2 regions of the Azospirillum sp. TSH20 genome follow, and region 1 is predicted to be linked to the other one. Evidence: predicted binding sites of a transcription regulator. Region 1 holds the regulator's gene; the other holds the start of a gene.
What was found. The regulator PhoB, encoded in region 1, activates phosphate uptake and scavenging genes when phosphate is short. The targets are predictions, from matches to a motif close to TNTCATAAAACTGTCA.

Region 1 (15,364 bases):
AACGAGCCGACGGCCGCCGCGCTCGCCTACGGCATGGAGAAGAAGGGCACCGGCACCGTCGCGGTCTATGACCTGGGCGGCGGCACCTTCGACATCTCCGTGCTGGAGATCGGCGACGGCGTGTTCGAGGTGAAGTCGACCAACGGCGACACCTTCCTGGGCGGCGAGGACTTCGACAGCCGGGTCATCGAGTATCTGGCCGACGAGTTCAACAAGGAGCAGGGCATCGACCTGCGCAAGGACAAGCTCGCGCTGCAGCGCCTGAAGGAAGCTGCGGAGAAGGCGAAGATCGAGCTGTCGTCCACCACGCAGACCGAAGTCAACCTGCCCTTCATCACCGCCGACCAGACCGGTCCGAAGCACCTGAACATCAAGCTGACCCGCGCCAAGCTGGAAGCCCTGGTGGACGATCTGGTGCAGCGCACGATCGAGCCCTGCAAGGCGGCCCTGAAGGACGCCGGCCTGAAGGCCAGCGAGATCGACGAGGTGATCCTGGTCGGCGGCATGACCCGCATGCCCAAGGTCATCGACGCGGTGAAGCAGTTCTTCGGCCGTGAGCCGCACCGCGGCGTCAACCCGGACGAGGTGGTCGCCATCGGCGCCGCCATCCAGGGCGGCGTGCTGAAGGGCGAGGTCAAGGACGTCCTGCTGCTCGACGTCACCCCGCTGTCGCTGGGCATCGAGACGCTGGGCGGTGTCTTCACCCGCCTGATCGACCGCAACACCACGGTCCCGACGAAGAAGAGCCAGACCTTCTCGACCGCCGAGGACAACCAGAACGCCGTCACCATCCGCGTCTTCCAGGGCGAGCGCGAGATGGCGGCCGACAACAAGATGCTGGGCCAGTTCGATCTGGTCGGCATCCCGCCGGCCCCGCGCGGTGTGCCGCAGATCGAGGTGACCTTCGACATCGACGCCAACGGCATCGTCAGCGTCACGGCGAAGGACAAGGCGACCGGCAAGGAGCAGCAGATCCGCATCCAGGCCTCGGGCGGCCTGTCGGACGCCGACATCCAGAAGATGGTGAAGGACGCGGAGGCCCATGCCGACGCCGACAAGAAGCGCCGTGAACTGGTCGACGCCCGCAACCATGCCGACGCCCTGATCCACACCACCGAGCGGACCATCAAGGAGAACGGCGACAAGATCCCGGCCTCCGACAAGTCCGCCGCGGAAGCTGCCGTCACCGAGCTGAAGTCGGTGCTGGACAGCGAGGATCTGGAAGGCATCAAGGCGAAGACCGAGGCTTTGGCCCAGGTGTCGATGAAGCTGGGCGAGGCGATGTACAAGGCCGGCCAGGGCGAGGCCCCGGGTGCGGGCGGCGAGGCGCCGGGCGCCCAGCCGAACGAGCCGGGCGTCGTCGACGCCGACTTCGAAGAGGTCCAGGACGACAAGAAGAAGTCGGCCTAAGGTTCGGCAAACTTCTTTTTGATACGGACCTGACGCGAGCATCGATGGCCCGCCGCCTTTTCCCGGCGGCGGGCCTTCGGTATGCTGGGGTCAGGCTCCGACGCGACGCGGACAGTTTGGACCAGAACGACTCAAAGGCGGTCGGCCCCCATGGCGAAACAGGATTATTACGAGCTGCTCGGTGTGGCGAAGAACGCCAGCGCGGATGAGCTGAAAAAGGCTTATCGCAAGATGGCGATGCAGTACCACCCGGACCGCAACCAGGGTGACAAGGACGCCGAGCAGAAGTTCAAGGAAATCAGCGAAGCGTATGACGTCCTGAAGGACGATCAGAAGCGCGCGGCCTACGACCGGTTCGGCCACGCCGCCTTCGAGGGTGGCCGTGGTCCGGGGGCGGGCGCCGGGGCCGGCGGCTTCAACTTCGACTTCGGCGGCGGCGGCGGCTTCGCCGACATCTTCGACGAGATGTTCGGCGAGTTCATGGGCGGGCGCCGCGGCGGCGGCGGTGCGTCCGGCCGCGGCCAGGATCTGCGCTACAATCTGGAGATCGGGCTGGAGGAGGCCTTCAAGGGCACCCAGACCACCATCCGTGTCCCCACCACCGTGCAGTGCGACAGCTGCAACGGCTCGGGTGCCGCGGCGGGAACCCAGCCGATCACCTGCCCGACCTGCCAGGGGCACGGCAAGGTGCGGGCGCAGCAGGGCTTCTTCACCATTGAGCGGACCTGCCCCGGCTGCCACGGCGCCGGCAAGGTCATCAAGGACGCCTGCAAGAACTGCGGCGGCTCCGGCCGGCTGCGCAAGGAAAAGACCCTGCAGGTCAACATCCCCGCCGGTGTCGAGGACGGCACCCGCATCCGTCTGGCGGGCGAGGGCGAGGCGGGGCTGCGCGGGGCGCCGGCCGGCGACCTCTATATCTTCCTGGCGCTGGCGCCGCACCCGATCTTCCAGCGCGACGGCGCCAACATCCACTGCCGGGTGCCGATCCCGATGACCACGGCGGCGCTCGGCGGTTCGGTGGAGGTGCCGACCATCGACGGCAGCCGCACCAAGGTGACGGTGCCGCCGGGCACCCAGTCCGGCCACCAGTTCCGCATCAAGGGCAAGGGCATGTCGGTTCTGCGCAGTGCCCAGCGCGGCGACATGTACATCCAGGCGGTGGTCGAGACCCCGGTGAACCTGACGAAGCGCCAGCAGGAACTGCTGCGCGAGTTCGAGGGCGCCGCCAAGGAAGGGTCGAATCCGCAGTCGGAGGGCTTCTTCGCCAAGGTGAAGGAGCTTTGGGAAGACCTGAAGGACTGATCCTTCACCGCAGCGGATATTATTCAACGGGCGGCGTGTCGGTGACTCGCCGCCCGTTACTTTTTGTCGCATGCCGGGATGTTTCCGTGTTTTCCAGCGGCTGATCAGCCATTTCGGCGCGAAACCCGTTGAAGGGGAGGTCATGCCCGTGTAATCACCCAGCATGGCTAATCCATTGGCGACATGTCCGGCCGATGCCGGGGGCAGGCTGTCTGATGCGGGTTGACAGGCTTCTTGCCGCCCTCTTCGGCGCCTTCGTCCGCAGCGACGAACTGCCCGATCTGATCTGGCCGGCCGGTCACACGCCGATCCTGCAGCGGCGGCGCGCCGCGATGATCCAGTCGCGCGTGCGCATGGTGGCGCTGATCTTCGGCGTCCTAACCCCGCTGTGGATCGCCATCGACGTCACCGTCTTCGAATGGAAGCTGGCCGTCTGGCTGATCGTGCTGCGCCTCAGCGCCAGCGCCGCCTTCCTGGCGCTCGCCTTCGACCGCCGGTCCTGCGAGGACATGACCTGCGCCTGGTGGCGGCTGACCGCCCTGCTGGCGATCCCGACGCTGTTCTTCGCCATCTCGCACCCACTGCTCTACAACCAGGGTGTCGACGACCTGCGCATCGCCGTCAGTGCCGGCTATGGCTATCTGCCCTTCGTGATGGTCGCGGGGCTCAGCGTCTTTCCGCTGACCGCGGTGGAGGGGGCGCTGTTCGCCGCCCCGATGCTGGGCGCCCATCTGGCCGCAGGCTTCTACGGTTCGCTGGTGATGCCGTTCCCGTCCTACATCAGCGCGCTGTGGCTGCTGGCATTGATCGCGGTGGTGGCGACGCTGGCGGCGATCAGCCAGCTGCATTTCATGATTGCGCTGCTGGAACAGGCGGCGCACGACGCGCTGACCGGCGCCTTCTCCCGCCGCATCGGCGAGGAGTTGCTGAAACTCCAGGTCGCCCATGCGGAACGCGCGGCACAGCCGCTGTCGGCGATCTTCGTCGACCTGGACGATTTCAAGGCGGTCAACGACCGCTATGGCCATGAGGAGGGCGACCGCGTCCTGCGCCATGCCGCCAACACCATCCGCAGCCTGCTGCGCCAGTCCGACGCGCTGGTGCGCTGGGGCGGGGAGGAGTTCCTGGTGGTCATGCCGGACACCCCGCTGGATGGCGCGATGATCGCGGTGGAGAGGATGCGCCGGGCCGGTTTCGGCAAGCGGCCGGACGGCAGCCTGCAGACCGCCAGCATCGGCATCGCCGAACAGACGACCGACCGCCCGGCCGACTGGGAATCGTTGGTGGAATTGGCCGACCAGCGCATGTACCGCGCCAAGCAGGACGGCAAGAATCGGGTGGTCGGCGGCGGCGTCAAAGCGGATGCCGAAGCCCAGCCCTGGGACAGCATCACCGCCTAGACAGAGTCCAGGGGATACTCCCGCAACGCCTCATACACCGCCCCGCCATTGCCGAGATGGCTGCGGTAGAGCGTGACATGCTCGACCGGCATCGGGCCAGCGCGGAACAGGCCGCGGTCGGACAGGAAGCGGCCGATGCGGTCGGCCGGCGCGTCCTTCAGCCGGGCGAGCGTGATGTGGGGGGAGAATTTTCGCTCCTCCGCCGGCAGGCCGCAGCGAACCAGGGCGGATTCGATCTTGGCCTGCAGATGGGCCAGCGCCTCGTTGCGCTCCACCCCCGCCCATAGAACCCGCGCCCGGCGCGCGCTGCCGTACATGCCGACACCGTCGAAGGTGAGCGTGAAGGCCGGCGCCCGGATCTCCGCCAGCGCGGCGTCGATGTCCATCGCCTGATCCTCCGGCACCTCGCCGATGAAGCGCAGGGTCAGGTGCATGCTTTCAGGCTCGGTCCAGCGCGCGCCGGGCACCCCGCCGGCCAGACCGGCCAGCCGCTGGCGGACCTCCTCCGTCAGGTCGAGGGCGACGAACAGGCGGAGCATGGGGCACCTCCGGGTTTGCTGAACTGATCCGCCCCTCCTTCGGATGAGGGGCGGACCATACGACAGCTTACGGACACGGATCCGGCATGCGGTTGTGCACGGCGTCGATTTCCGCCATCACCTCCGGCGACAGGGTCACGTCGATGGAGTCGATGTTGGAGACCAGCGTTTCCATCGTCGTCGCCCCGATCAGCGACGAGGTGACGAAGGGTTGCTGCAACGTGAAGGCGATGGCCATCTGGTTGGGGGCCAGACCGTGGCGGCGGGCGATGTCCAGATAGGCCTCCGTCGCCGCGTCGGCATTGACGGTGGCATAGCGCGACGGCCGGTGGTCGAGCGCGCGGCGGCTGCCCGGCGGGATGGCGCCGTTCAGATATTTGCCCGTCAACGTGCCGGCGCCCAGCGGCGAATAGGCGAGCAGCCCGACATCCTCGCGCAGGGCCACCTCCGACAGGCCGTTCTCGAAGGTCCGGTTCAGCAGGTTGTAGGCGTTCTGGATCGAGGCGACGCGCGGAAGCCCAGCCACCTCCCCTGCCACCTCGGCGGCGCGCAGCCAGCGCATCACGCCCCAGGGGCTCTCGTTCGACAGGCCGACATGGCGGATCTTGCCGGCCTGCACCAGTTCGGCCAGTGCCGCCAGCGTCTCCTCGATCGGCACGCCGTCCTGCTCCGGCTTATGCTTATAGGTGCGGACGCCGAAGCGGTTGGTGACGCGGTCGGGCCAATGGATCTGGTAGAGGTCGATGTAGTCGGTCTTCAGCCGCGACAGGCTGGCCTCCACCGCGGCGAAGAGGTTGGCGCGGTCGAGCCGCGACTTGCCTTCGCGCACCCAGCCGAAGCCGCCGGCCGGCGCGCCGATGATCTTGCTGGCGAGGATCACCTTGTCACGCTTGCCGCGCGACTGGAACCAGCTGCCGATCACCGCCTCCGTCTTGCCATAGGTGTCGGCGGTGGGCGGGATGGCGTACATCTCCGCCGTGTCCCAGAAATTGATGCCGCGGTCGAGCGCGGCGTCCATCTGGGCATGGCCTTCGGCCTCGGTGTTCTGGCGGCCCCAGGTCATGGTGCCCAGGCCGATGGCGCTGACCGACAGGCCGGTGCGGCCGAGCGGACGATACTGCATCCGGAACGTTCCTTATTCGAAATGATCTTTACAGAAAGAGCGTCAGCACGCCGGTGTAGCCATAGAGCCGGTTGTGCGACACCTCGCCCGAGGCGAAGAAGCCGGTCAGCGGAATGTCGCCGAAGGTGTCGCGGATCATCGACAGCTCGGCATTGGCGGCGCCGAACAGGCCGGGACCACGGGCGATGCAACTGACATACACCGCTCCCTTCGGCGTCGCCTTCACCCGTTTCTTGAGGCTGTCCAGCATCCGGCGCATGTCGGCGGCGGCGGTTTCGGGATCACGGCGGGTGAACATCACCGGCTGGCCGGTGGTCACCCGCTCGGCGATGGAGATCCAGCCGGCACGCGGGTCGATGGCGATCAGGTCGCGGACCAGATAGTCCTGGGTGTCCGACCCGGCGATGGGCAGCCCGGCGCAGATCACCCCGGCGACCTGCCGCAGGTCGGCGGCAAGCTCCGGCCCGATGTCCTCCTTGAAGACGTCGAGCGCCGGGCGGTTGTCGATCTCCAGAATCACGTTGTCGTCGCTGGCGGTGACGGTGCGCGTCGGCCCGATCGGGCGGCAGCCCTGGGTCAGGGCGGTGGCGACCGGCAGATTTGGCGCGAAGAGCACGCCCGACACGCCGCCCTCGGTGACCGGATCGCCGTCCTCGGCCCCGGCGGCAATCTGCGGGAACTCCCCGCGCGAGGCGGTCAGGCCGCCGACCAGGAAGACGCCGGCCTCCTCCGACAGACGGGCGACCAGTCCGGCCATGTCGGCGTGGTGCGGGTCGACATGGACCAGCGCCAGCGCCGCGCCATGCTTGTCCAGCCAGCCGCCGGCACTGCCGCGCAGCGGCTCCAACCCGTCGGTCAGGGTGGGGAACAGGCGGAAGCTGTCCTCCGGCAGGCGGGCGGCCATGATCGCCATTCCCGGCTCGTCGAACAGGACCTCGCCATTGGCCATCACGCCGATGCCGGCGGTGCCGACCCAGTGACGGATCCCGGTGACGCCGCGCAGCAGGGTGACGATGCTGGTCGCATGTTCCGCCAGACCGTCGGTCAGGTAGAGGAAGCCCAGGTTGCAGCCGGCGACCGGACCCAACCGGTCGAGGCAGGCCTTGACCGTCGGTCCCCATTCCGCCCCGGCGGCGCAGGCGGCGTGAAAGCGGGTGTCGCTGTCCAGGGTCACGGTCATGGGTCAGCCTCCGGTTTTGACGGTAGTCTTGCCGATATTGGGGAGGCCGTCGAGCAGCGCGGTGACGGAGGGCAGGATGCGCTCCACGATCACCGCCACGCCCTGGGCATTGGGATGCATCCCGTCCGGCTGGATCAGCGACCGGTCCAGCGCCACCCCGTCGAGGAAGAAGGGATAGAGCGGCAGGTCGTAGGCTTTCGCCAGATCCGGGTAGATGGCGTTGAACGTGTCGGTGTAGGGCTTGCCCAGGCTTGGCGAGGCGAGCATGCCGGCCAGCAGGGTGGGAATCTTCCGCTCCGTCAGCGTCTTGAGGATGGTGTCGAGGTTCGCCTTGGCCTGACCGGGGTCGAGCCCGCGCAGCATGTCGTTGGCGCCCAGCTCGACGATGGCGGCGTCCGGCTTGTCGGCCAGCGCCCAGTCCAGCCGCGCCCGGCCGCCGGCGGTGGTGTCGCCCGACACGCCCGCATTGATGACGGTGACGCTGTAGCCCTTGGCGGCCAGCGCCTTTTCCAACTGGCGGGTGAAGCCCTGCTGTTCCGGCAACCCGTAGCCCGCGGTCAGGCTGTCGCCCAACGCCAGCAGCTTCACCGGCTGCGCGGCATCCGCGCGGGTCGGAACGGTCATCGATACCCCTGCGGCAAAGACGAAGGCCAGCGCCGCAGCGAAGGCGCCCGTGTTGAAAGCCCGGCGGGTCGTTCCATATGGCGATGGTCCGTTCCGCTTGTGCGAGAGTCGCATGTCCAAGGCTCAGTCCCCTGCAACGTCGTCAAATTCCATCGCCCGGTCTTCCAACGACTTCATCGTTGAACTCGACGACGTCCACCTGAAATTGGACAGCGGTGCCGGACCCGTCAACATCCTGCGCGGCGTGAATCTTCAGGTGGCGGCCGGGGAACGGGTCGGCGTGGTCGGCCCCAGCGGTTCCGGCAAGTCGACCATGATGATGGTGATGGCCGGTCTGGAACGCCCCAGCGGCGGCACCGTCCGCGTCGCCGGCCAGGATCTCGGGCACCTGGACGAGGATGGCTTGGCGCGCTTCCGCCGGCAGCATGTCGGCATCGTCTTCCAGGCCTTCCATCTGGTGCCGACCATGACGGCGTTGGAGAATGTCGCCATCCCGCTGGAATTCGCCGGCGTCGCCGACGCCTTCGACCGCGCCCGCATCGGGCTGGAGCAGGTCGGGCTGGGGCACCGCATCCATCATTATCCCGGCCAGCTGTCCGGCGGCGAGCAGCAGCGCACCGCATTGGCCCGCGCCTTCGTGACCGAGCCGTCGCTTCTGCTGGCGGACGAGCCGACCGGCAATCTCGACATCGACACCGGCGCCACCATCGTCAAGCTTCTGTTCGACCTTGCCGAGCGGCGGGGGACGACGCTGGTGCTGATCACCCACGACCAGACGCTGGCGGCACGCTGCGACCGGACGGTGCGTCTGGCGGACGGCCGCATCGCCGACGACGGGCAGGCGGCCCGGCGCGCGAAGCTGCAGGCGGCGGGGGAGTGAGGGGGATGGTAATTACGATGGCGGTGGACTCTCCCTCTCCCCCCCGCTCACGCGCAAACTTCGTTTGCGCTGACGCGACAGGCGGACCTCCGGTCCGCCGAAAGCGGGGAGAGGGTCGGGGTGAGGGGGATGCGCGGCGTGGCGCTACTCGGCGCGCAAACCCCTCGTCATCAACTGACTCCTCGCCATGCGCCCCCCTCACCCTAACCCTCTCCCCGGGGGGGAGAGGGGATAAGTGCGGGCGCGTGGGGAGGGCGACACGATGACCAACCTCAGCCTCGCGCTCCGGCTTGCCCGGCGGGAGCTGCGCACCGGTCTGAAGGGCTTCTGGGTCTTCCTCGCCTGCCTCGCCCTTGGTGTCGCGGCCATCGCCTCGGTGCAGTCGGTGTCGAGCGGGCTGCTCGACGGGCTGGCGAGCGACGGGCGGTCGATCCTGGGCGGTGACGTCGCGTTGCGGCAACTCTACAGCCCGCCGACCGACGAGCAGATGGCGGCGCTGAAGGCCGATGGCCGGGTATCGACTTCCGCCGAGATGCGGGCGATGGCCCGTGCCGCGGACGAGACGCGCTCCTCCCTGGTCGAGTTGAAGGCGGTCGACGGCCTCTATCCGCTCTACGGCGCCGTGACGCTGGAAGGCGGCGGCGACCTGCGGGACGCGCTGGCGCAGAAGGACGGCCGCTGGGGCGCGGTGATCGAGGCCGGTCTGGTCGACCGGCTGGGGGTCAAGCCCGGCGACAGCATCCGCATCGGCGAAGGCGCCTACCGCGTCGCCGCCGTGCTGGACCGCGAGCCCGACCGCGCCTCCTCCAACGCCTTCTCGCTGGGCCCTAGGGTGCTGGTGGCGCTGCCGTCGCTGCAGGGCACCGGGTTGCTGCAACCCGGCAGCCTCACCTGGTGGAGCGCCAAGGTGGCGCTGCCGTCGCAAACCGACCTGAAGGCGTGGCAGGAGGGGTTGCGTGCCCGCTTCCCCGATGCGCCCTGGCGGATGCGCGACTACACCAACGCTTCGCCGCAGATCGAACGCTTCATCGACCGCATGACGCTGTTCCTGACCCTGGTTGGGCTGACCGCGCTGCTGGTCGGCGGCGTCGGGGTCGGCAATGCGGTGCGCAGCCATCTGGACTCCCGCGCCCGCACCATTGCCATGATGAAGTGCATCGGCGCGCCGGGGGCGTTGGTCTTCGAGCTCTATCTGGCCCAGATCCTGGCGCTGGCATTGCTGGGCATCGTCATCGGGCTGGCGCTGGGCGCGGTTGCGCCGCTGGCGCTGGGCCGGCTGCTCGACGGCGTGCTGCCGGTGTCGGCGCATATCGGCGTTTATCCCGGAGCTTTGGCTCTCGCCGCGCTCTATGGCGTGCTGACGGCGCTGACCTTTTCGCTGTGGCCGCTGGGCCGGGCGCGCGAGGTGCCGGCGGGCGCCCTGTTCCGCGACGTGATCGCCCCGGCGGGTGGGCGGCCGCGCACGCCCTACACCGTTGCGATGATCGTGTCGGCCCTTGCGCTCGCCGGGCTGGCGGTGCTGACCGCGCATAACAAGCTGTTCGCCCTGTGGTTCGTCGGCGGGTCCATCGCCACTTTCATCGCCTTCCGTGCCGCGGCTGCGCTGGTGACCTGGGGGGCGAAGCGGGTGGGGCGCGTCAGGCGGCCGGGGCTGCGGCTGGCGCTCGCCAACCTGCACCGGCCGGGCAACCCGACGGCGGCGGTGGTGCTGTCGCTGGGGCTCGGCCTGACGGTGCTGGTCGCCATCGCGCTGATCCAGGGCAACTTCTCCCGCCGGGTGTCGGAGACGATCCCGCAGGACGCCCCCGCCTTCTTTTTCGTCGACATCCAGCGCGACCAGTTCGATCCCTTGCGGGACCTTGTGACCGCCGTCCCCGGCACCAGCGCCTTCGAAGCGGTGCCGAGCCTGCGCGGCCGGATCGAGCGGGTGAACGGGCAGGAGGCGGAAAAGGCGCTGATCAATCCGGAGCAGGCCTGGATCCTGGCCGGCGACCGCGGCATCACCTATTCCGCGACGATCCCGAAGCATTCGACCGTCACCGCCGGCAGTTGGTGGCCGCAGGATTATGCCGGACCGCCGCTGATCTCCATCCACCAGAGCGTCGCCGAGGCCTTCGGCATCGGTCCCGGCGCCACCATGACCATCAACATCCTGGGCCGCAGCATCGAGGCGAAGGTCGCCAACGTGCGCTCCGCCGATTTCAGCAGCATGGCGATCAACTTCACCATGGTCTTCGCCCCCGGCACGCTGGAAGGCGCGCCGCAGACCTGGGTCGCCACCGTCCGCGCCACGCCGGATGCCGAAACCCAGGTGCAGCGCGCCGTGCTGCAACGCTTCCCCAACATCACGATGGTGCGGGTCAAGGACGCGCTCGACACGGTGGCGGAGATGCTGGGCCATATCGGCACCGCGGTGCGCATCGTCGCCGGCATCACGCTGGCCGCCGGAACGCTGGTTCTGGCCGGCGCGGTCGCCGCCGGGCACCGCCGCCGGGTCTATGATGCAGTGGTGCTGAAGGTGCTGGGGGCGACGCGCGGCGACGTGCTGCGCGCCTTCCTATTGGAATATGGGCTGCTCGGCCTGCTGACCGCGGTGATCGCCGGCGTCATCGGCACGCTGACCGCCTGGGCGGTGCTGAAGTTCCTGATGCATTGGGAATGGAGCTTCCTGCCGTCGGCGGTCGTGACCACCGCATTGCTGAGCACGGCGATCACGCTCGCTTTCGGGTTCTATGGTACTTGGCGGGCTCTGGGCCAGCCTTCGGCGCCATTGCTTCGGAACGAGTGACTCCTGTGTCATGAAGCCGCAGGAAAAACGAATCGTGAAAGCTTTTTCATCTGGAAAAAGCGCTGCCGATTCCTATTGAACCGCCTGACGGACTCGCCAATATGTCCTGCGACGGGATCACCCAATTCCACCGAGGAAACCAAACCATGGCAGACCCGACCTATAACCGCTTCGCGACCGCAGGCCGCGCGACAGATCGGGGATACTTCGACGAAGGCCTGCGGCAGCACATGCTGCGCGTGTACAACTACATGGGTGCCGGCCTGATCCTGACGGGTCTGGTCGCCGCGCTCGTGTCGTCCAGCCCGGCCATGCTCCAGGCCATCTTCGGCACGCCGCTGAAGTGGGTGGTGATGCTGGCCCCGCTGGCCTTCGTCATGGTGCTGTCCTTCGGCATCCAGCGCCTGTCCTTCGCATCGGCACAGATGATCTTCTGGGCCTATTGCGGTGCCATGGGCCTGTCGATGTCGGCCATCTTCCTGGTCTTCACCGGGGCGTCGATCGCGCTGACCTTCTTCGTCACCGCCGCCACCTTCCTGGCGATGAGCCTGTACGGCTACACCACGAAGGCCGACCTGTCGAAGATGGGCTCGTTCCTCATCATGGGCGTCATCGGCCTGGTGATCGCCGGCTTGGCGAACATCTTCTTCCAGTCGCCGGCCCTGCACTTCGCGATCTCCGCCATCGGCGTGCTGATCTTCACCGGTCTGACCGCCTATGACACCCAGGCGATCAAGGAAAGCTACGCCGAGGGCTATGACCACGAGAGCACCGGCAAGCTGGCTCTGATGGGCGCCCTGACGCTGTACCTGGACTTCATCAACCTGTTCCAGTTCCTGCTGCAGTTCATGGGCCAGCGCAACAACGACTGACCCCGAGACGCCTGATCGGACAAGCATCGGATCAAGCAGCAGCCGCCCGGAAGCCCCCCGCTTCCGGGCGGCTTTCTTTTGGGGCGGTTCAGGACTCCACGGTCACTGGATCGCCGACCGCCAGCCCCAGCACCCGGTCGGCCCGCCCGCGATTGACGGCGATCTCCGCCAGCCCGTTGGAGTTCTCGTACCACAGCGGCTGTCCCGGCCCGACGGCGCCGAAGGTGCGGGCACGGGCGATGCGGCTGCCGGCAGTGGACAGCACCGCGTCGACGGGCAGGGCAGCGGCGCGCATGCCGGTCATGGCGTTGCCGTAGACATCGACATAGACGATACGGGCCAACTCGTCCGGCCAGTCGGGACGATTGATGGCGGCTGGGGCGAGCAGGCTGCGCTCGATGCTGCGGCCGGTGGCGAGACCGGCGGCGACGGGGGCGAACAGGTCGCGGCCATGGAAGCTGGCGGACAGCCGGTCCGGGATCCAGTCGATGGTCCAGGCGTTTAGCGACGTTGCACGGCGGGTCAGCAGGGCGAACAGGCCGTTGTCCGGACCGACGAACCAGCGCCCGTCGGCCTCCACGATCACCGGCCGGCGGTCGGTGCCGACGCCGGGATCGACGACGCAGAGGAAGACGCTGCCGGCGGGAAAGGCCGGAGCGTAGGCGGCCAGGAGGTAGGCGGACAGCTGCGGGTCGAAGGCGGGGGCGTCGGCGAACAGGTCGATGACGGGGACGCCGGGCGCCTGTTGCGCCAACACCGCCTTCATCTGGCCGGTGTAGGGGCCGGAGAGGCCGAAGTCGGTGAAGAGCAGGATCATGGGAGCAATCTCACCAGTGCCGCTGCTGACTTGCCCCCACCCTAACCCTCCCCCGCTGGGCGGGGGAGGGGACAAGTGCTTAGGCAGGAGAGTACTTGTTCGGGAGAGCGGCGGCAGTCCCTCCCCCGCCCAGCGGGGGAGGTTAGGTGGGGGCAATCGAAGCCAGCAATCCTCACACCGACTTCGTATCCAGCGCATACCCCGCCGACCGCACGGTGCGGATCAGGTCCAACTCGTCCTCTTCGTTCATCGCCTTGCGCAGGCGGCGGATGTGTACGTCGACCGTACGCGGCTCGACGTACACGTCGTGGCCCCACACCAGATCGAGCAGCTGTTCGCGGGAAAAGACGCGGCCGGGATGCTGCATGAAGTGGCGCAGCAGGCGGAATTCGGTCGGTCCCAGATGTACGTCCCGGCCGTTGCGGCGTACGCGGTGGGCGGCCAGATCCATCGTCACGTCGGCGAAGGTCAGAACCTCGTCGGTCATGCCGGGAGAGGCGCGGCGCAGCACGGCGCGCATGCGGGCCACCAGCTCGGTCGGGGAGAAGGGTTTGGTGATGTAGTCGTCGGCGCCGGAATTCAGGCCGCGCACCCGGTCGCCTTCCTCGCCGCGGGCGGTCAGCATGATGATCGGGATGTCGCGGGTCTTGGCGTTGCGGCGCAGCTGGCGGCAGACCTCCAGCCCGCTCATCAGCGGCAGCATCCAGTCGAGCAGCACGATGTGCGGCGTCTGTTCGCCGGCGGCCAGCAGGGCCTCCTCGCCGTCGCTGGCGGTGGCGACGCGGAAGCCTTCCTTTTCCAGGTTGTACTTCAGCAGCGTCAGGATGTCGGCCTCGTCCTCGACGATCAGGACGAGCGGCTTGAGGGCCGCGTTCATGGTGGCTCCGTTCACAGCGCGCGTCTCGACGTTAACCGGCATGGGACAGCCTTTTCAACAAAGGAGGGAAGGGGGGCGCAGGCGTAAGGCAGGACTCAGCCGTAGCGGCCGGTGATGTAGCCCTGGGTGCGCTCGTCGCGCGGGTTGGTGAAGATTTCCTCGGTGTCGTCGCACTCCACCATCTCGCCCAGATGGAAGAAGGCGGTGCGTTGCGACACGCGGGCGGCCTGCTGCATGTTGTGGGTGACGATGACGATGGTGTAGTTGGCCCGCAGCTCGTCGATCAGCTCCTCGATATGGGCGGTCGCGATGGGGTCGAGCGCAGAACAGGGCTCGTCCATCAGGATCACCTCGGGGCTGACGGCGATGGCGCGGGCGATGCACAGCCGCTGCTGCTGGCCGCCGGACAGGCTGGTGCCGGGTTCGCGCAAGCGGTCCTTCACCTCGGCCCACAGGCCGGCGCGCTTCAGCGAAGTCTGCACCACCTCGTCCAGCTCGTCGCGTCCGGAAGCGAGGCCGTGGATGCGCGGGCCGTAGGAGACGTTGTCGTAGATCGACTTCGGGAAGGGGTTCGGCTTCTGGAACACCATGCCGACACGGGCGCGCAGCTGCACCGCATCGACGGCCTTGCCATAGACGTCCTCGCCGTCCAGCGCGATCCGCCCCTCGACCCGGCAGCCCTCGATGGTGTCGTTCATCCGGTTCAGGCAACGCAGGAAGGTCGATTTGCCGCAGCCGGACGGGCCGATCAGCGCCAGCACCCGGTTTTCCTGGATGTCGAGATCGATGCCCTTCAACGCCTGCTTGGCGCCATAGAACACCTTCACCCCGCGGGCGGTCATCTTGGCAGGCAGCGCCGCAGCGGCTGCCCGGTTCGGTTGCCGGTCGCCACGGGGCCGCAGCTTCAGCGGGCTCGGGATGCTCATGGGGCGCTCACCACCGTCTCTCGAAAATCTTGCGCAGGATCACGGCCGCCCCGTTCAGCAGGATCAGGACGCCGAGCAGGATCAGGATCGCCGCGGAGGTGCGCTCGGTGAAGGCACGTTCCGGGCTGTCGGCCCACATGTAGATCTGGACCGGAAGCACCGTGGCGCTGTCGGTCAGCCCATGGGGGATGTCGACGATGAAGGCGACCATGCCGATCATCAGCAGCGGCGCCGTCTCGCCCAGGGCTCGGGCCATGCCGATGATGGTGCCGGTCAGGATGCCGGGCATCGCCAGCGGCAGCACATGGTGCAGCACCGTCTGCAGCGGTGAGGCGCCGATGCCCAGCGCCGCCTGACGGATCGACGGCGGCACCGCCTTCAGCGCGACGCGGGAGGCGATGATGATGACCGGCAGCGTCATCAGCGCCATCACCAGCCCGCCGACCAGCGGCGCCGAGCGCGGCATGCCGAAGAATCCCAGAAACACCGCCAGACCCAGCAGGCCGAAGATGATCGACGGCACCGCGGCGAGGTTGTTGATGTTCACCTCGATCAGGTCGGTCCAGCGGTTCTTCGGCGCGAACTCTTCCAGATAGACCGCGGCGGCGATGCCGACCGGCACCGAC
Region 2 (15,364 bases), on a different contig from region 1:
TCGACCTGCTGCTGAAAAAGGGCGCCAAGGTCGACATGGAGAACCGCGAGGGCATGACCCCGCTGATGGTCGCCGCCCGCAGCGGCCGGGCCGAGGTGGTGGACCGGCTGCTGAAGGCCGGTGCGCAGGTCGACCGTTCCGACTTCACCGGCCGGACCGCCTTGAACTGGGCGCAGGACAGCCGCAACGCCCGCGTCGGCACCCTGCTGCGCCAAGCCGGCGCGCGCTGACAGCCGGACTCTACTTCGCGGAGACCTCATGTTCGGTTCGGCCTTCGGCGGTCCCGGCCCGCTGCTGCTCCTGCTGCTGGCGCTTGGGATCGACGCGCTGTTCGGCGACTGGCTGGACCGCATCCTGCCCGACCCGGCAGGGCTGGCGCGGCGATTCTGCAACGCCGCCGATGCCCGGCTGAACCGGGCGGAGCGGGGCAAGTCGGCCCAGGTGATCCGCGGGGCGCTGGTGGTGCTGGCGCTGGTGCTGATCGCGGTGGCGGCCGGGCTGCTGGTCGAGTGGATCGGCTCCATCGGCCGCGGCTGGATGGTCGAACTGCTGGCCCTGCTCTGCGGCCTGCGCGGCCGGGCCGCCTGGACGCGCATCCGCGCGGTGCGCCGTGCGCTGGAAAGCGGTGGGCGGGTGCCCGCCCAGGAGGCGATCCAGTCGCTGACCCGCCGCCATGTCTACGGCCTGGACGAGCACGGCATCGCCCGCGCCGCGGTGGAGGCCGCCGCCCGCGCCTTCGACCGCAAGCTGGTGGCGCCGGTCTTCGGCTATGCCCTGCTCGGCGTGCCCGGCCTGTTCGTCTGGACCGCGCTGGACGGCGCCGACGCCGCGCTGGGCAGCCCCGGCGTCCGCCATGGCCGCTTCGGCCTGACGGCGGCGACGCTGGACGATGCGCTGAACGCCCTGCCCGCCCGGCTGGCCGGTCTGCTGCTGGCGCTGGCCGCGCCCTTCATCGGCACTGCCAAGGCCGGCGCCGCTTTCCGTGCGCTGGGCCGTGACGCGCGCAAGCACCCGTCGCTGAACATGGGCTGGCCCATCGCCGCGATGGCGGGCGCTCTGGGGCTGGCGCTGGGCGGCCCGCACCGCGACGGCGGGGTGGTCATCACCGAGAATTGGATCGGCGACGGCCGAGCCCGCGCCACCCCCGGCGATATCGGGCGAGCGCTCGCCCTCTCCGCCGTCGCAGCATTGCTGCTGGTCGGGCTGGTGGCGCTGCTGCTGTGGGGCGTGGCGGGGATCTGACGCTCCGCAGCCCTGCACAACCGACACGGCAATGTCACGCCCTTGGCAGGGCACCGCGCCCCCATCGTCCATATACTAGTATGGCAACCTTGGGGAAAGTGGGGCCATGGGGACGGGGGAGACGACGGCTGTGGGGACGCCAGCCGGCGACGCGACGCAGGCAGAGCATTCATTGGCCGAGCGGCGGTCGGGGCGGGCCGGCATCTTCTGGATGATGCTGACGACGCTGCTGTTCGTCACCCAGGATGCCACCATCCGTGTTCTGACCCGAAGCTATCCGGTGGTGGAGGTCGCCTGGGCGCGCTTCGCGGTCCACATGATCCTGGTGGGCGCGGTCGTCGCATGGCACAGCCCGCATCTGATGGTGTCGCACCGGTTGCCCCTGCAACTCGTCCGCTCCTGTCTGCTGCTGGCGACCACGTTGTTCGCCGTCCTGGCTTTGCGCAGCATCCCCTTTGCCGAGGTGCAGGCGATCGCCGCCGCCGCGCCGGTCCTGATCACGGCGCTGTCGGTCCCCCTGCTGGGCGAGAAGGTCGGCTGGCGGCGCTGGGTCGGCGTGCTGGCGGGCATGGCGGGGGCGCTGATCATCGTCGGGCCGGTGGGCGGCACCTTCCAATGGGCGTTGGGCCTGCCGCTGGCTGCGGCATTCAGCAACGCGCTGTACCAGATCGCGACGCGCAAGCTGAGAGGCGCGGATTCGCCGACCACCACCATCTTCTACACCGGCATGGCCGGCACCGTGGTCTGCACCCTGGCCCTGCCCTTCAATTGGGTGACACCGGACCTGACGGCGGCAGCTCTGATGGTGCTGTTGGGGACGCTGGGCGGCATCAGCCATTTCTGCCTGATCCGCGCCTACAGCGCCGCGCCCGCCGCCACCGTGGCGCCCTTCGGCTACACGACGCTGGTGTGGGCGGCGGTCTATTCCCTGATGGTGTTCGGCGAGGATTTGCGCCTGTCGACGATCGCCGGCACGATCATCATCGTCGGCAGCGGCGTCTACATCTTCTATCGGGAACAGATGCGGTCGCGGCAGGCATCGTGAGGGTTCAGGCCGCCTGCGGCCCGACATCCTCAACCATATAGAACGGTCCCCGCCGGTCGCGCTCGACCCGCAGGATGAAGCGGCTGATCCCGCCGGCCTTGATGGTCCAGAGGTCGCCGCCCTCATCCAGCGGACGAAGCTCCAATTCCTCCGGCACCGGAGCCTCGCCCAGCCGTTTCAGGATGCGGTCGGCGCGGGTGCGGTCGATGGCGGGCAGGCTCTCGGCGGCGCGGGCGTCGAAGCGGTCGCTCTTCACATAGCGGGTGCCGGCACCCTGGATCGGGCTGGACGGCCGGCCCGGCTGCAGCCGCGCCCGCGCCGCCATCAGGCGCCAGCGCGCGATGCCGCAAGCCTGCACCGCGGCGGCATGGACGGCGGCGACACGTTCGATCAGGTCCGGGAACAGCGGCATCAGCTCCCGCCGCTTGTAGGCGACGCGGCTCATCAGATCATGGATCGAACGTTCGGCGGTCGCGGCGGCATCCGGCAACTCCACCGTCTCGGCCGCCAGCAGGGCAGGAATCGCGTCGAGCGCCGCACCCCTCACCAGCGCGTCGATGCGGGCCAGCGCCGCCGTCCCGGCGGCGTCGGTGCGGGCGATGGCATCGGCGACCACCGGGCGGGCATGGTCGAGCGCCTCCGCCCTCGGCACCTCATCCGACAGGGCGGACAGCCAGCCGGCGTCGAACAGGGTGCCGTCGGGGAAGGGAGGAAAGGCGCTCAATCGCTCAACGCTTTGTCAGTGGGGGCTCTGCCAGTGAAGGTCAGCCGTCCGCGCGCATGCGGGCGACGATGGCCTCCAATACCTCTTCGGCCCGGTCGTTGTCGACCTGACAGGTGCCGGCCGCCTGATGGCCGCCGCCGCCATATTGCAGCATCAGCGGACCGATGTCCGTCTTCGAACTGCGGTTCAGGATCGACTTGCCGCAGGCCAGGACGGTGTTCTGCTGCTTCAGGCCCCACAGCACGTGGATCGAGACGTTGGTGTCGGGGAACAGCGCGTAGATCATGAAGCGGTTGCCGGCATAGATCGTCTCCTCCTTGCGGAGGTCGAGCACGACGACGTTGCCGCGCACGGTGGCGCAGCGCTTCAGCTGGTCGACGAACAGCTCGGCATGCTGGGTGTAAAGCTCCACCCGCTCCTTCACGTCGGGCAGTTCCAGGATCTGCGCGATGGAGTGGCTGCGGCAGTAGTCGATCAGGTCCATCATCAGCTGGTAATTCGACACCCGGAACTCGCGGAAGCGGCCCAGGCCGGTGCGCGCGTCCATGATGAAGTTCAGCAGGGTCCAGCCGGTGGGGTTCAGGATGTCGTCGCGCTGGTACTGCGCCGAGTCGGCCTGATCGACCGCCAGCATCATCTCGTCGGAGATGGTGGGGAAGCGCTCCTTCCCGCCATAGTAATCATAGACGACGCGGGCGGCGGACGGGGCCTTGGGGTCGATGATGTGGTTCGGCTTCTCGCCGACGCGCATGGTCTCCGACAGGTGATGGTCGAACACCAGATGGGCGCCTTCGACATATGGCAGGTTGGTGGTGATGTCGCGGCCGGTGATCTCGACCTTGCCGTCCTGCATGTCCTTGGGATGGACGAACTTGATCTCGTCGAGGATGCCCAGTTCCTTCAGCAGGACGGCGCAGACGAGCCCGTCGAAATCGGAACGGGTAACGAGGCGGTATTTCGCGGCGTCGGACATGCAAGCTTCCCCTGGCGACCGTCATGGTTGAGCGCGTGCCGGAAGGGTAGTCGCCTACCCCTTCGGCGCGCAATGCTTTACCAGAGGACCGTTGCGGAGATCAGCCCCGGATCAGCCCCACGGGCCGCGGCGGTTCTGCGGCATGAAGCCGCCCTGCCCGCCCTGAGTTCCACCCTGATTGCCACCCTGCGGCGGCGCCCCCCAGGGCGAGCGGCCATCGCGCGGCGGGGTGTGGCCGCCACCGAAGCCGCCACCCCCGAACCCACCACCGCCGAAGCTGCCGGTCTGGGCCGCCATGGCGCGCAGCCGTGCCACCCGCTCGCCCATGTCGGGATGGGTGGAGAACAGGCTGGCCATGCTGGCGCCGCTGAGGGGGTTGGCGATGAACAGGTGGGCGGTCGCCGGATGCGCCTCCGCCTGATAGTTGGGAATGTGGGTGGCGCTGTTGTGGATGTTGGTCAGGGCATCGGCCAGCCAGTTGGGACGGCCGCAGATCTCGGCGCCGATGCGGTCGGCCTCGAACTCGCGGGTGCGGCTGATCGCCATCTGCACCAGGGTGCCGGCGATGGGGGCGAGGATGGCGGCCAGGATCGCCCCGACCATGCCCAGCGGGTTGCCGCCGCGCTCGTCATTGCTGGAGCCGCCGAAGAACAGGCCGAAATTGGCCAGCATCGACACCGCACCGGCGATGGTCGCGGTGATGGTCATGATGAGGGTGTCGCGGTTCTTCACATGGGCCAGTTCATGGGCCATCACGCCGGCTATCTCCTCCGGCGTCAGCCGCTGCAGCAGGCCGGTGGTGGCGGCGACCGCCGCATGCTCCGGATCGCGGCCGGTGGCGAAGGCATTGGGCTGGTCGTTCTCGATGATGTAGACGCGCGGCATCGGCAGGCCGGCGCGCTCCGCCAGCCGGGCGACGATGCCGTGGAATTCGGGAGCCGAGTAGCCATCGACCTCGCGGGCGCCGTACATCGACAGCACCATGTCGCCCGAATTCCAGTAGCTGAACAGGTTCATGCCCAGCGCCATGACGAAGGCGATGATCAGGCCGGTCTTGCCGCCCAGCAGGAAGCCGACCGCCATGAAGATCGCCGTCAGGCCGGCAAGGAGAATGGTGGTCTTCAGATAGCTGGTCATGATCGCCATATCGGTTCAGGATGGGCCGAGGCGGGGTAACCCGCCCTGATCCGAGATATGGGCCCGATCCGCGCCCCCGTTCAAGATGTCCGCAGTATCGCGATGGATATGATGACCGAACAGACCAAGCCGCAGCAGGACGCCGCCGAGGCGGTGGCCGAAAACACCGCCACCGAGGGGACGGAAGCCAAAGGCCCCGAGCAGAAGCCCGGCGAGATCGGCGGCCCGAAGGGGCCGGAGCCGACCCGCTACGGCGACTGGGAGTTCAAGGGGCGCTGTTCGGACTTCTGATCGGAGATTAACTCCCCCCGGTCACTCCATCCGACGCCCCGTCACCGCGTCGAACAGGTGCAGGGCGCCGTCCTGCGGGGCGACCGTCAGCCGGTCGCGCTCGCGCACGGTGGGGATGCCGGCCATGCGGACCAGCAGGGTCTCGCCGTCCGGCAGACGGCCATAGACCACCGTGTCGGCCCCCAGCGCCTCCACCAGTTCGATCTCGATGGAGAAACCGTCCGCGGCGACCGCCAGATGCTCCGGCCGGATGCCCAGCTTCACCGGTCGGCCGGCATCGGTCGGGCGCGGCTGCGGCAGGGGCAGACGCTGTCCGCGCGGCAGCAGCACGGCCTCGCCACGGTCGTCGATGCGGCCGTCCAGCACATTCATCGGCGGCGAGCCGATGAAACCGGCGACGAACAGGCTGGCCGGGCGCTGATAGACCTCCAGCGGCGTGCCGATCTGCTCGGCCACGCCATGGTTCATCACCAGGATGCGGTCGGCCAGCGTCATCGCCTCCACCTGATCGTGGGTGACGTAGAGGCTGGTGATGCCGAGCCGGTCCTGCAGCCGCTTGATCTCCACCCGCATCTGAGTGCGCAGCTTGGCGTCCAGATTCGACAGCGGCTCGTCGAACAGGAAGGCGGCAGGTTCGCGCACGATGGCGCGGCCCATGGCGACGCGCTGGCGCTGGCCGCCCGACAGCTGGCTCGGCCGGCGGTCGAGGAAACGGCCGAGTTCGAGGATCTCCGCCGCCTTGCCGACACGGGCGCGGATCTCCGCCTTTGGAATCCCGCGGATCTTCAGGCCATAGGCCATGTTGTCGAAGACCGTCATGTGCGGGTAGAGCGCGTAGTTCTGGAACACCATCGCGATGTCGCGGTCCTTGGGGTCCAGTTGATTGACCACGCGCCCGCCGATTGCGATCTCGCCGCCGGTGATGCCCTCCAGCCCGGCCACCATGCGCAGCAGGGTGGATTTGCCGCAGCCGGAGGGCCCAAGCAGGACGAGGAATTCGCCGTCCTGGATCGCGATGTCGATGCCCTTGATCGCTTCGACCGGGCCGTAGGACTTGCGGACGTTGCGGATTTCAACGGTTGCCATTGTTCTTCTTTCCCTTCGCCCGCGCTTACTTTTCGCTGTCCACAAGACCTTTGACGAACCAGCGCTGCATGAACACCACCACCGCCACCGGCGGCAGCATCGCCAGCACCGTGGTCGCCATGATGATGTGCCAGTCGTTGGCCGATTCGCCGGTACCGATCATCTTGGTGATGCCGGTCACGATGGTCTCCATGTCGCCGCTGCTGGTGACCAGAAGCGGCCAGAGATACTGGTTCCAGCCATAGATGAAGAGGATGACGAACAGCGCCGCGATGTTGGTGCGCGACAGCGGCAGAACCACGTCGATGAAGAAGCGCACCGGCCCGGCGCCGTCGATCTTCGCCGCCTCCAGCAGCTCGTCCGGGATGGTCAGGAAGAACTGGCGGAACAGCAGCGTCGCGGTGGCCGAGGCGATCAGCGGAATCGCCAGCCCGGCATAGGTGTTGATCAGGCCCAGATCGGCGACGACCTTGTAGGTCGGGATGATCCGCACCTCCACCGGCAGCATCAGCGTGATGAAGATCAGCCAGAAGAAGGCCATGCGCAGCGGGAAGCGGAAGAAGGCCACCGCATAGGCCGACAGAATGGAGATGGCGATCTTGCCCAGCGCGATGGACAGCGCCATCACCAGGCTGTTCAGCATCATGGTGCGGACAGGCGTGTACATGGCGCGCTCGCCCGCCTCGCCGACCCAGGCCTGGGCGTAGTTCGCCGCCCCCTCCCCGCCCGGCCACAGCGGCAGCCCGCCGCGCCCGATGGTGCCGGCATCCCAGGTGGAGCCGATCAGCGTCACGTAGATCGGATAGGCGAAGATCAGCACGCCGACGATCAGGACGATGTGCGGCACCAGATCGATGAAACGGGTCTGCTTCATGAGTAATGGACCTTGCGCTCGACGAAGCGGAACTGCACCGCGGTCAGCGCGATGACGATCACCATCAGGATCACCGACTGCGCCGACGACCCGCCGAGGTCGTTGTTGACCACGCCGTCCTGATAGACGCGGAAGATCAGCGTCTCCGTCGCCTTGCCCGGCCCGCCCTGGGTCAGGGCGTGGATGGTGCCGAAGGTCTCGAAGAAGGCATAGACCATGTCGACCACCAGCAGGAAGAAGGTGGTCGGCGACAGCAGCGGGAAGGTGATGGTCCAGAACCGCCGCACCGGCCCGGCGCCGTCGATGCTGGCCGCCTCCATCACCGAGCGCGGGATCGCCTGCAGCCCGGCCAGGAAGAAGATGAAGTTGTAGGACACCTGCTTCCAACTGGCGGCGAGGATCACCATCAGCAGCGCCTGCCCGCCGTTCAGCCGGTAGTCCCAATCAAAGCCGAGCGCCCGCAGCGCGCGGCCGAAGGACCCGATGTCGGGATTGAAGATGAACATCCACAGCACCGCCGCGACGGCCGGGGCCAGCGCATAGGGCCAGATCAGCAGCGTCTTGTAGGCGCTGGCGCCCTTGATCTTGGAATCGGCGAGCACCGCCAGCAGCAGCGCGACCCCCATCGCCAGCACCGTCACCGCGACGCTGAAGATCACCGTGGTCTTCAGCGTGTCGAGATAGTTCGGATCGCCCAGCACATAGGTGAAATTCTCGAACCAGACGAACTCGCTGCGGATGCCGAAGGCGTCCTGAAGATGCACCGACTGCCAAACCGCCTGGGCCGCCGGCCAGATGAAGAACACCAGCGTCACCGCAACCTGCGGCGCAAGCAGCAGATAGGGCAACAGCCGGCTGTCGAAGGTGACGCGACGCTGCAAAGGTTGGTCTTTCTCTTTTATGCCCTTTCCCGCCCCGGGAGAGGGAGGGGACCCGCCGCAAAGCGGTGGGGAGGGTGAGGGGTAAGGCAAGAATCCAGAACCACATGGTTCCTTGGACACCCCCTCACCCTTCCCGCTTCGCGGGCCCCTTCCCTCTCCCGGGGCGGGAGAGGGAAACTACGTTCAGCAGATCAGCCCTTGTTGGCCCGCTCGAAGTTGCGGAGCACGGCATTGCCGCGCTTGATCGAGGCGTCGAGCGCCTGTTTGGCGTCCTGCTGGCCCTGGAAGGCCTTCTCAAGCTCTTCCTGGATGATGTTGCGGATTTCCGGCAGGTTGCCCAGGCGCAGGCCCATGCTGTTCTCGGTGGTCGGCGTCCGGGTCAGCTGGGCGGCCGGCACGTCGGCGCCGGGGTTCTTCTCGTAATAGCCCTGAGCCTTGGTCAGCTCGAAGCCCTTCATCGTCACCGGGACATAGCCGGTGTCCATGTGCCACTTGGCGTCGACCTCGGGCCGGGCGAGGTAGGTGAAGAACTGCGACACCGCCTTGTATTCGGCCGGCGTGCGCTTGGGCGAGGTCATCACCCAGAAGGCGGCGCCGCCGATGATGCTGTTCTTCGGGCCATCCTTGGCGAATTCCGGCCAGTAGGGCAGCGGGGCGGCACCCCAGGCGAAGGTCGCCTCCTTCAGGATGCGGCTGCGCAGGCCCGATGAGGCGTGGATCATCGCGCATTCGCCCGACGGGAACAGGGCGTCAGGCTTGTTGTCGCGGCCGCCATACTTGAACAGACCGTCCTTCTGCATGTCGATCAGCGTCTGGACATGCTTGACGTAGAGCGGCGCATTGATCTTCAGCTCGGCCTTCAGGCCGCCGAAGCCGTTGGCCTGGCTGGCGAAGGGCGTGTTGTGGATGGCGCCCAGCTGCTCGAACTGCGCCCACACCGGCCAGGAGGTGGTCAGCGGGCAGGTGGAGCCCGACGCCTTCAGCTTCTTCGCCGCCTCGATCATCTCCGGCCAGGTCACCGGCGGCTTGTTGGGATCGAGGCCGGCCTTCTGGAAGGCGTCCTTGTTGTAGAACATGATGGTGGTGGAGCTGTTGAACGGCAGCGCCATCATCTTGCCGTCCTTGGACGAGTAATAGCCCTTGACCGCCGGGATGTAGGCATTGGCGTCGAAGGACGCCCCCGTCTCCTGCATCAGCTGATAGACCGGCTTTACCGCCGGGCCGGCGGCCATCATGGTGGCGGTCCCGACCTCGAACATCTGCACGATGTGCGGCGCGTTGCCGGCACGGAAGGCGGCGATGGCCGCCTGCATCGTCTCCGGATAGCTGCCCTTGTAGGAGGCATTGACCTGGACCGCCTGCTGGCTGTCGTTGAAGTCCTTGACGATCTGCTCCAGCTGGCCGCCCAGCGGCTGCGGCAGGCCGTGCCAGAAATCGACCACCGTCTTCTGCTGCGCCATGGCCGAGCCCGGCAGGGCGGCGGCGAACAGCAGCGCGGTGGCGGTGGCGGCGCCCGTCAGGAGGGCAAGCTTGCGGCGGGTCAACATGCGGTGGGTCTCCCTATCCCGGTATGGTGCGCGGTTGTCATGAGGGCAACGGGTTGCCATCCCGCGACGCTTTCGTGAAGTTTTGGTGGCAAACGCATACGGCGCTGTGTGCGGTTGCGAAAAAGACCGGCGGTACGATGATCGTTTTCGAAACTGTTTGGTTGCTCTAACCGTCACACTGCGCACGCATACCAGGGTCTGTCAAGACGCCGCTTTACAGTTTTATGACGTGAAAACCGCACCGATAAAATGTTGCGGAACGAAAATGGACGAACGCGGATTGCCTAACGCGAGCAGCCGGTGTTGCAGGCGGTGTCGGGCCGCCGCCCGCCGGCCAGGAGGGCTCCCCGTCCGGCCTTCAGGCTGTGGCTCAGCAGGCGGCGCAGGGCGGCAGGGTCGCAGGGCTTGTGGACCATGGGAAAGCCGCTGCGGTCGACGCTGCGCAGCCGGTCGGGATCGGTGTCGCCGGTGACGATGACGCCCGGCACCCGCCGGCCGCAGCGGGCACGCACCGCCTGGATGGCGTCTATGCCGGTCTCCGGCCCCGACAGGCGCAGGTCGGACAGCACGAGGTCGGGAGTGGCGGCGCCCCCGTCCAGCCCGGCACAGGCCTCGTCGATGCCGCGGGCAGGGATGACGGCATAGCCCCAGCCCTGCAACAGCAGCCCGATCCCCTCCAGCTGCATGGCATCGTCCTCGATCACCAGCACCGTACCGGCCGCCGTCGGAGTTGCGGACGCAGACTGGCCGACCGCCGGGTCAGGGTCGCTGTCGGCGGAGTCGTCACCCGACCGGTCGCCGTCATGGCCGGCCAGCGGCACCTCCACCGCGAAGACGGAGCCCTTGCCGGGCTTGGAGCGCACGGTCACCGGATGCCCCAGCACCTGCGCCAGACGACGCACGATGGCGAGACCAAGGCCCAGCCCCTGCTTACGGTCGCGCCCGGGATTGCCGAGCTGGTGGAAGTCTTCGAAGATCACGGCATGGTTGGCCGGATCGATGCCGACGCCGGTGTCCCACACCTCGATGCGCAGGTTCGCACCGCGCCGCCGCGCCGCCAGCAGGATGCCGCCCTTCAGGGTGTAGCGCAGGGCGTTGGCCATGATCGGCCGCAGCAGCCGCTCCATCAGCACCGGATCGCTGGTCACCTCGGCGTCGAGCGGATGGACGTTGAAGCGCAGCCCCTTGGCCTCCGCCTCCGGCCCGAACTCCTCCAGCATCTTGGCGAGCAGTTCGTCGACCGGGAAGGTCTGCGGCTTGGCGGTGACCAGCCCGGCTTCCAGCGCCGACACCTCCAGCAGGGCGCGCAGCAGGGTCTCGCCGCCGATGATCGCCTGCTCCAGCTTGTTTGCCAACTCGATGGAGGCAGGATCGGTCAGCCGGCCGCTCAGCAGATGATGGAACAGGTGCATCGCCTGGAAGGGCTGGCGCAGGTCGTGGCTGGCCGCGGACAGGAACTTGCCCTTGGCGGTGCGGGCGCGTTCGGCATCGGCACGCGCCTGCGCGGTCTCCGCCCGTGCTTCGGCCAAGGCGGCGGCAATGGCATCGGCTGCAGGGGCATCAGCCGCCAGCGCCACCGCGCGGATCCGCCCGCCGGCGTCCGCCACCGGGGACAGCGCCAGCGCAGACGGCAGGCCGGGGAGCGGGCCGGCGGCGCTGGCCGCTATCCCGGTCTCCATCACCTGCCGCCGCAGCCCCTCGATCCCGTCGGCAGTGCCGGCGGGCAGACCGGCCTCCACCAGGGTCTTCCCCTCCACCGCGTCCGGCGGGCAGCCGAGAGCATCGGCGAAGGCACGATTCGCCACCAGCACGCGCCCATCCTCACCAAGCAGGGCCTGAGGCGATCCGCCGGCCGACAGCAGGGCGTCCAACCAATCCTCGCGTGTCGGCGTTTGTTCTGGGATGAGAGGCATTGGCGTGTACTCGGCAAGGCTACGGGAAAGACCAACAACAGGAAAACGGACGGCAGGACCGGCGATAAAAGGGAGGTCCACTGACCGCCGCGTTACCTCTGCTTTATCTTGTGCTCCAATCGATCGTGTCAAATGTGACCTCAGTCCACCCCATGGCCTAAGTTCGTTCGAAAGCCTTAAGACTTAGATCAGAAGCCGGGCCGCTGCGCCATTCCGACAAAGGGCGGAGGACGCTTCCGCATCCGGCGTCGGCCGCGCTATAAGACGCCCATGGTGCAACGCCGCCCCGCCCCGTCCCGTCGCCGCAAGCGATCCGCCGCCCGGCCGCCCCAGCCGCCGCGGGCGCTGGAGATTTCCGGCCTGCCCATGCCGCTGGAGTTGCGGGAGAGCGCGCGCGCCACCCGCATGACCCTGCGCGTCGATCCCGGCCGCGGGCTGGTCCAGGTGGTGGTGCCGGTCGGCGTGTCGGAAACCGACGCCCGCCAGTTCGTCGGCCGCCATGACGGCTGGCTGCGGGCACGGTTGGCGGCGATGCCGCCCTCCCTGCCCTTCGCCGACGGCGCCAGCGTGCCCTATCTCGGCGTCGAGCATGTCATCCGCCACGACCCGGCCCTGCGCGGCGCGACCCGGATCGAGGACGGCGCCCTGCTGGTCGGCGGCCAGCCCGAGCACATCGCCCGCCGCATCCGCGATTTCCTGACCGCCGAGGCCAAGCGCGAACTGGCGGCCCGCGCCCGGTTGAAGGCCGCGACCATCGGCGCCCGCGTCGCCGCCGTCACCATCCGCGACACCAGGAGCCGCTGGGGCAGCTGTTCGTCCACCGGCCGGCTCTCCTTCTCCTGGCGCCTGATCCTGACGCCCGAACCGGTGCTGGATTATGTCGTCGGCCATGAGGTGGCGCATCTGCGCGAAATGAACCATTCCCCGCGCTTCTGGGCGCTGTGCGCCAGCCTGACCGACGGCACCGGCGTGGAATGGCCGCGGGCATGGCTGAAGGCGAACGGGACAAGGCTGCTGCGCTACGGGTGATCGCAGTGCGGGTATGGGCGCCTAGTCCACCACCTCCGCCACCAGCAGCCCGGCCGCGGCGGCATCGCGGCGGACGAACTCCAGGAAATCCTCGTAGGGCATCGGGCGGCCCAGCAGATAGCCCTGGCACTGGTCGCAGCCCATCCCGGCGAGGCAGTCGTACTGCTCCTCCGTCTCCACCCCTTCGGCCAGCGTCTGCATGCGCAAGGACCGGGCCATGCCGATGATCGCCTCGGCGATGGCGCCGCTGTCCGGGTCGTCGGCCTGCAGGCCGCTGACGAAGCTGCGGTCGATCTTCAGCTTGTCGACGCGGAAGCGCTTCAGATAGGCCAGCGAGGAATAGCCGGTGCCGAAATCGTCGATGGCGAGCGGCACGCCCATCTCGCGCAGCTGCGAGAAGGTTTCCGAGACAACGTCGGACTCGTCCATCAGGACGCTTTCCGTCACTTCCAGTTCCAGCGCCGACGGCGGGATGCCGTAGGCCGACAGCCAGCCCGCCACCCGCTCGGCCAATCCGGGGCGGCGCACCTGCACCGCCGACAGGTTGATGGCGATCAGCAGGTCGCGGTGGCGCAGCAGTTCCGACACCCGGCGGCAAGCCTCGCCCAGCACCCAATCGCCGAGCGGCAGGATCAGGCCGGTATCCTCGGCCACCGGAATGAACTGGCCGGGCATGATCAGCGTGCCGTCGGGCTGGCGCCAGCGCACCAGCGCCTCCGCCCCGACCAGCCGGCGGTCGTCCAGCGAGAACTGCGGCTGGAAATGCAGCTCCAGCTCGTTGTTGGCCAAGGCGCGGCGCAGGTTGTTTTCCGTCCACATGCGATCCGACGCGCGGCGGTTCAGCTCCGGCGTGAAGAACCGGTAGGTCGCGCGCCCGGCCTCCTTGGCGGCGTACATCGCCATGTCGGCGCTCTTCAGCAGCGCGTCGATGCCGGTGCCGTCGTCGGGATAGATCGCGATGCCGATGGACGGCGTGACCTGCAGCTCGTGCCCGTCGATCAGATAGGGTTCCGACAGGGCGTGCAGCACCTTGCGCGCGACGGTGCCGGCGGCGTCCGGGCTGTCCATGTCGCTGATGAGGATGATGAACTCGTCGCCGCCCTGCCGGCTGACCGTGTCGCTGGCCCGCACGGTGCCGCTCAGCCGCACCGCCACCTCGCGCAGAAGGCCATCGCCGACCTGATGGCCCAGACTGTCGTTGATGGTCTTGAAGCGGTCGAGATCGACGAACAGCAGCCCCACCTTGGTGCCGTGGCGGCCGGCGGCCAGGATCGCGCGCTCCAGCCGGTCGCGCAGCAGGAAGCGGTTGGGCAGGTCGGTCAGGAAGTCGAACTGCGCCAGGTGGCGGATGCGCTCCTCCTGCGCGCGGGTCTCGGTGATGTCGGTGAAGGCGGCGATGTAGTTGGCGACGGCGCCGTCCTCGTTCCTGACCAGCTTGACGCTCAGCCATTCCGGAAACACCTCGCCGTTCTTGCGGGTGCTCCAGATCTCGCCGGCCCAATGGCCCTCGGCGCGCAGCTGCACCCAAAGCTCTTCATAGAAGTCCGGCGGGTTGCGGTCGGAGCGCAGGAATTCCGGGCCGCGGCCCAGCACCTCGTCCCGCCCATAGCCGGTGATGCGGGAGAAGGCGTCGTTGGCGGCGACGATCTGCCGGTGTTCGTTGGCGACGAACATGCCCTCCGCCGCGTTGTCGAACACCTTGGCCGACAGCCGCAGCTGCCATTCCGCCCGCTTGCGCTCGCTGATGTCGCGGGCGATCGCGGAGTAATAGACGTCGCCCTCGTAGGTGATGCGGCTGGCGGTGACCTCAAGCTCCAGCATGCGGCCGTCGGCGGTGAGATAGGCGGTCTCGTAATGGCTGGCCGCGTCCTCCCCCTCCGCGGCGAAGCGCTTCAGCAGGTCGGCCTGCCCCATCACCAGATCGTCCAGCCTGCCGCCCAGCGCCTTGCAGCCGAACGGGTTGACGTAGGCGATGCGCAGGCCGGCATCGGCCAGCACGACGATCTCGGACACGTGGTCGATGAAGAAGTTGGCGAGATAGAGCTGGCGCGCCCGTTCGCGCAGCATGCTGTCGCTGTGCCGGACCCGCAACTGATAGCTGCCGACGATGCGCCGGATCCAGCCGGTGACCAGCCACGACACGCCGACCGAGGCCGCCAGCGCCACGCCCAGCACGGCGACCGTGGTCCAGACCCGCTGGTTGACGCCGCGGCTGATCTCCGCCCGGCGGGCCTCCATCTCGCGGCCGACATCGTCGATGTAGGAGCCGGCGACCAGGATCCAGCCCCAGACGTTGGGGGCGGAGACATAGGCCATCTTCGGCGTCGGCCGCGCCGAGACCGGATGGATCCAGTCGTAGCGCAGCTCGCCGCCGCCCTGGCGCCCGACGTCCAGCATGCGTGTGACGATGTCGCGCTCGGTCTTCCATGGCAGGTCGCGGGCGCTCATCCCCTCCGACGCCGGGGCGGTGGGCGACAGCAGCACCTGCCCGTCCTGGCGCAGCACGCCGATGAAGCCGGTCTCGCCGAACCGAAAGGCGCGCAGGCGATCCAGCGATTCATGCTGCAGCCGCGTCTCCACGGCGCTCAGAGAATCGCTGGCGCCGATCAGCCAGTCATAGGG

Region 2: the regulator PhoB is predicted to act here: its motif matches at 10,015-10,030, upstream of ugpB (sn-glycerol-3-phosphate ABC transporter substrate-binding protein UgpB).

The regions. Positions count from the first base shown of each region.
Region 1 covers NZ_LGQU01000042.1:122,632-137,995, reverse strand. The annotation lists gene dnaK (molecular chaperone DnaK) at 1-1,410, shown strand, start outside; gene dnaJ (molecular chaperone DnaJ) at 1,561-2,712, shown strand; gene TSH20_RS12115 (GGDEF domain-containing protein) at 2,928-4,112, shown strand; gene thpR (RNA 2',3'-cyclic phosphodiesterase) at 4,109-4,651, opposite strand; gene TSH20_RS12105 (NADP(H)-dependent aldo-keto reductase) at 4,719-5,774, opposite strand; gene TSH20_RS12100 (FIST N-terminal domain-containing protein) at 5,803-6,954, opposite strand; gene TSH20_RS12095 (arylesterase) at 6,958-7,578, opposite strand; gene TSH20_RS12090 (ABC transporter ATP-binding protein) at 7,691-8,458, shown strand; gene TSH20_RS12085 (FtsX-like permease family protein) at 8,721-11,246, shown strand; gene TSH20_RS12080 (Bax inhibitor-1/YccA family protein) at 11,393-12,118, shown strand; gene TSH20_RS12075 (SAM-dependent chlorinase/fluorinase) at 12,207-12,935, opposite strand; gene phoB (phosphate regulon transcriptional regulator PhoB) at 13,108-13,812, opposite strand; gene pstB (phosphate ABC transporter ATP-binding protein PstB) at 13,908-14,654, opposite strand; gene pstA (phosphate ABC transporter permease PstA) at 14,746-15,364, opposite strand, start outside.
Region 2 covers NZ_LGQU01000051.1:30,414-45,777, forward strand. The annotation lists gene TSH20_RS14875 (ankyrin repeat domain-containing protein) at 1-230, shown strand, start outside; gene TSH20_RS14880 (CobD/CbiB family cobalamin biosynthesis protein) at 259-1,242, shown strand; gene TSH20_RS14885 (DMT family transporter) at 1,373-2,287, shown strand; gene TSH20_RS14890 (hypothetical protein) at 2,292-3,011, opposite strand; gene TSH20_RS14895 (exopolyphosphatase) at 3,052-3,984, opposite strand; gene htpX (zinc metalloprotease HtpX) at 4,096-5,130, opposite strand; gene TSH20_RS14905 (succinate dehydrogenase assembly factor 4) at 5,224-5,412, shown strand; gene TSH20_RS14910 (sn-glycerol-3-phosphate import ATP-binding protein UgpC) at 5,434-6,498, opposite strand; gene ugpE (sn-glycerol-3-phosphate ABC transporter permease UgpE) at 6,524-7,372, opposite strand; gene ugpA (sn-glycerol-3-phosphate ABC transporter permease UgpA) at 7,369-8,253, opposite strand; gene ugpB (sn-glycerol-3-phosphate ABC transporter substrate-binding protein UgpB) at 8,445-9,800, opposite strand; gene TSH20_RS14930 (ATP-binding protein) at 10,085-11,671, opposite strand; gene TSH20_RS14935 (SprT family zinc-dependent metalloprotease) at 11,984-12,742, shown strand; gene TSH20_RS14940 (EAL domain-containing protein) at 12,764-15,364, opposite strand, start outside.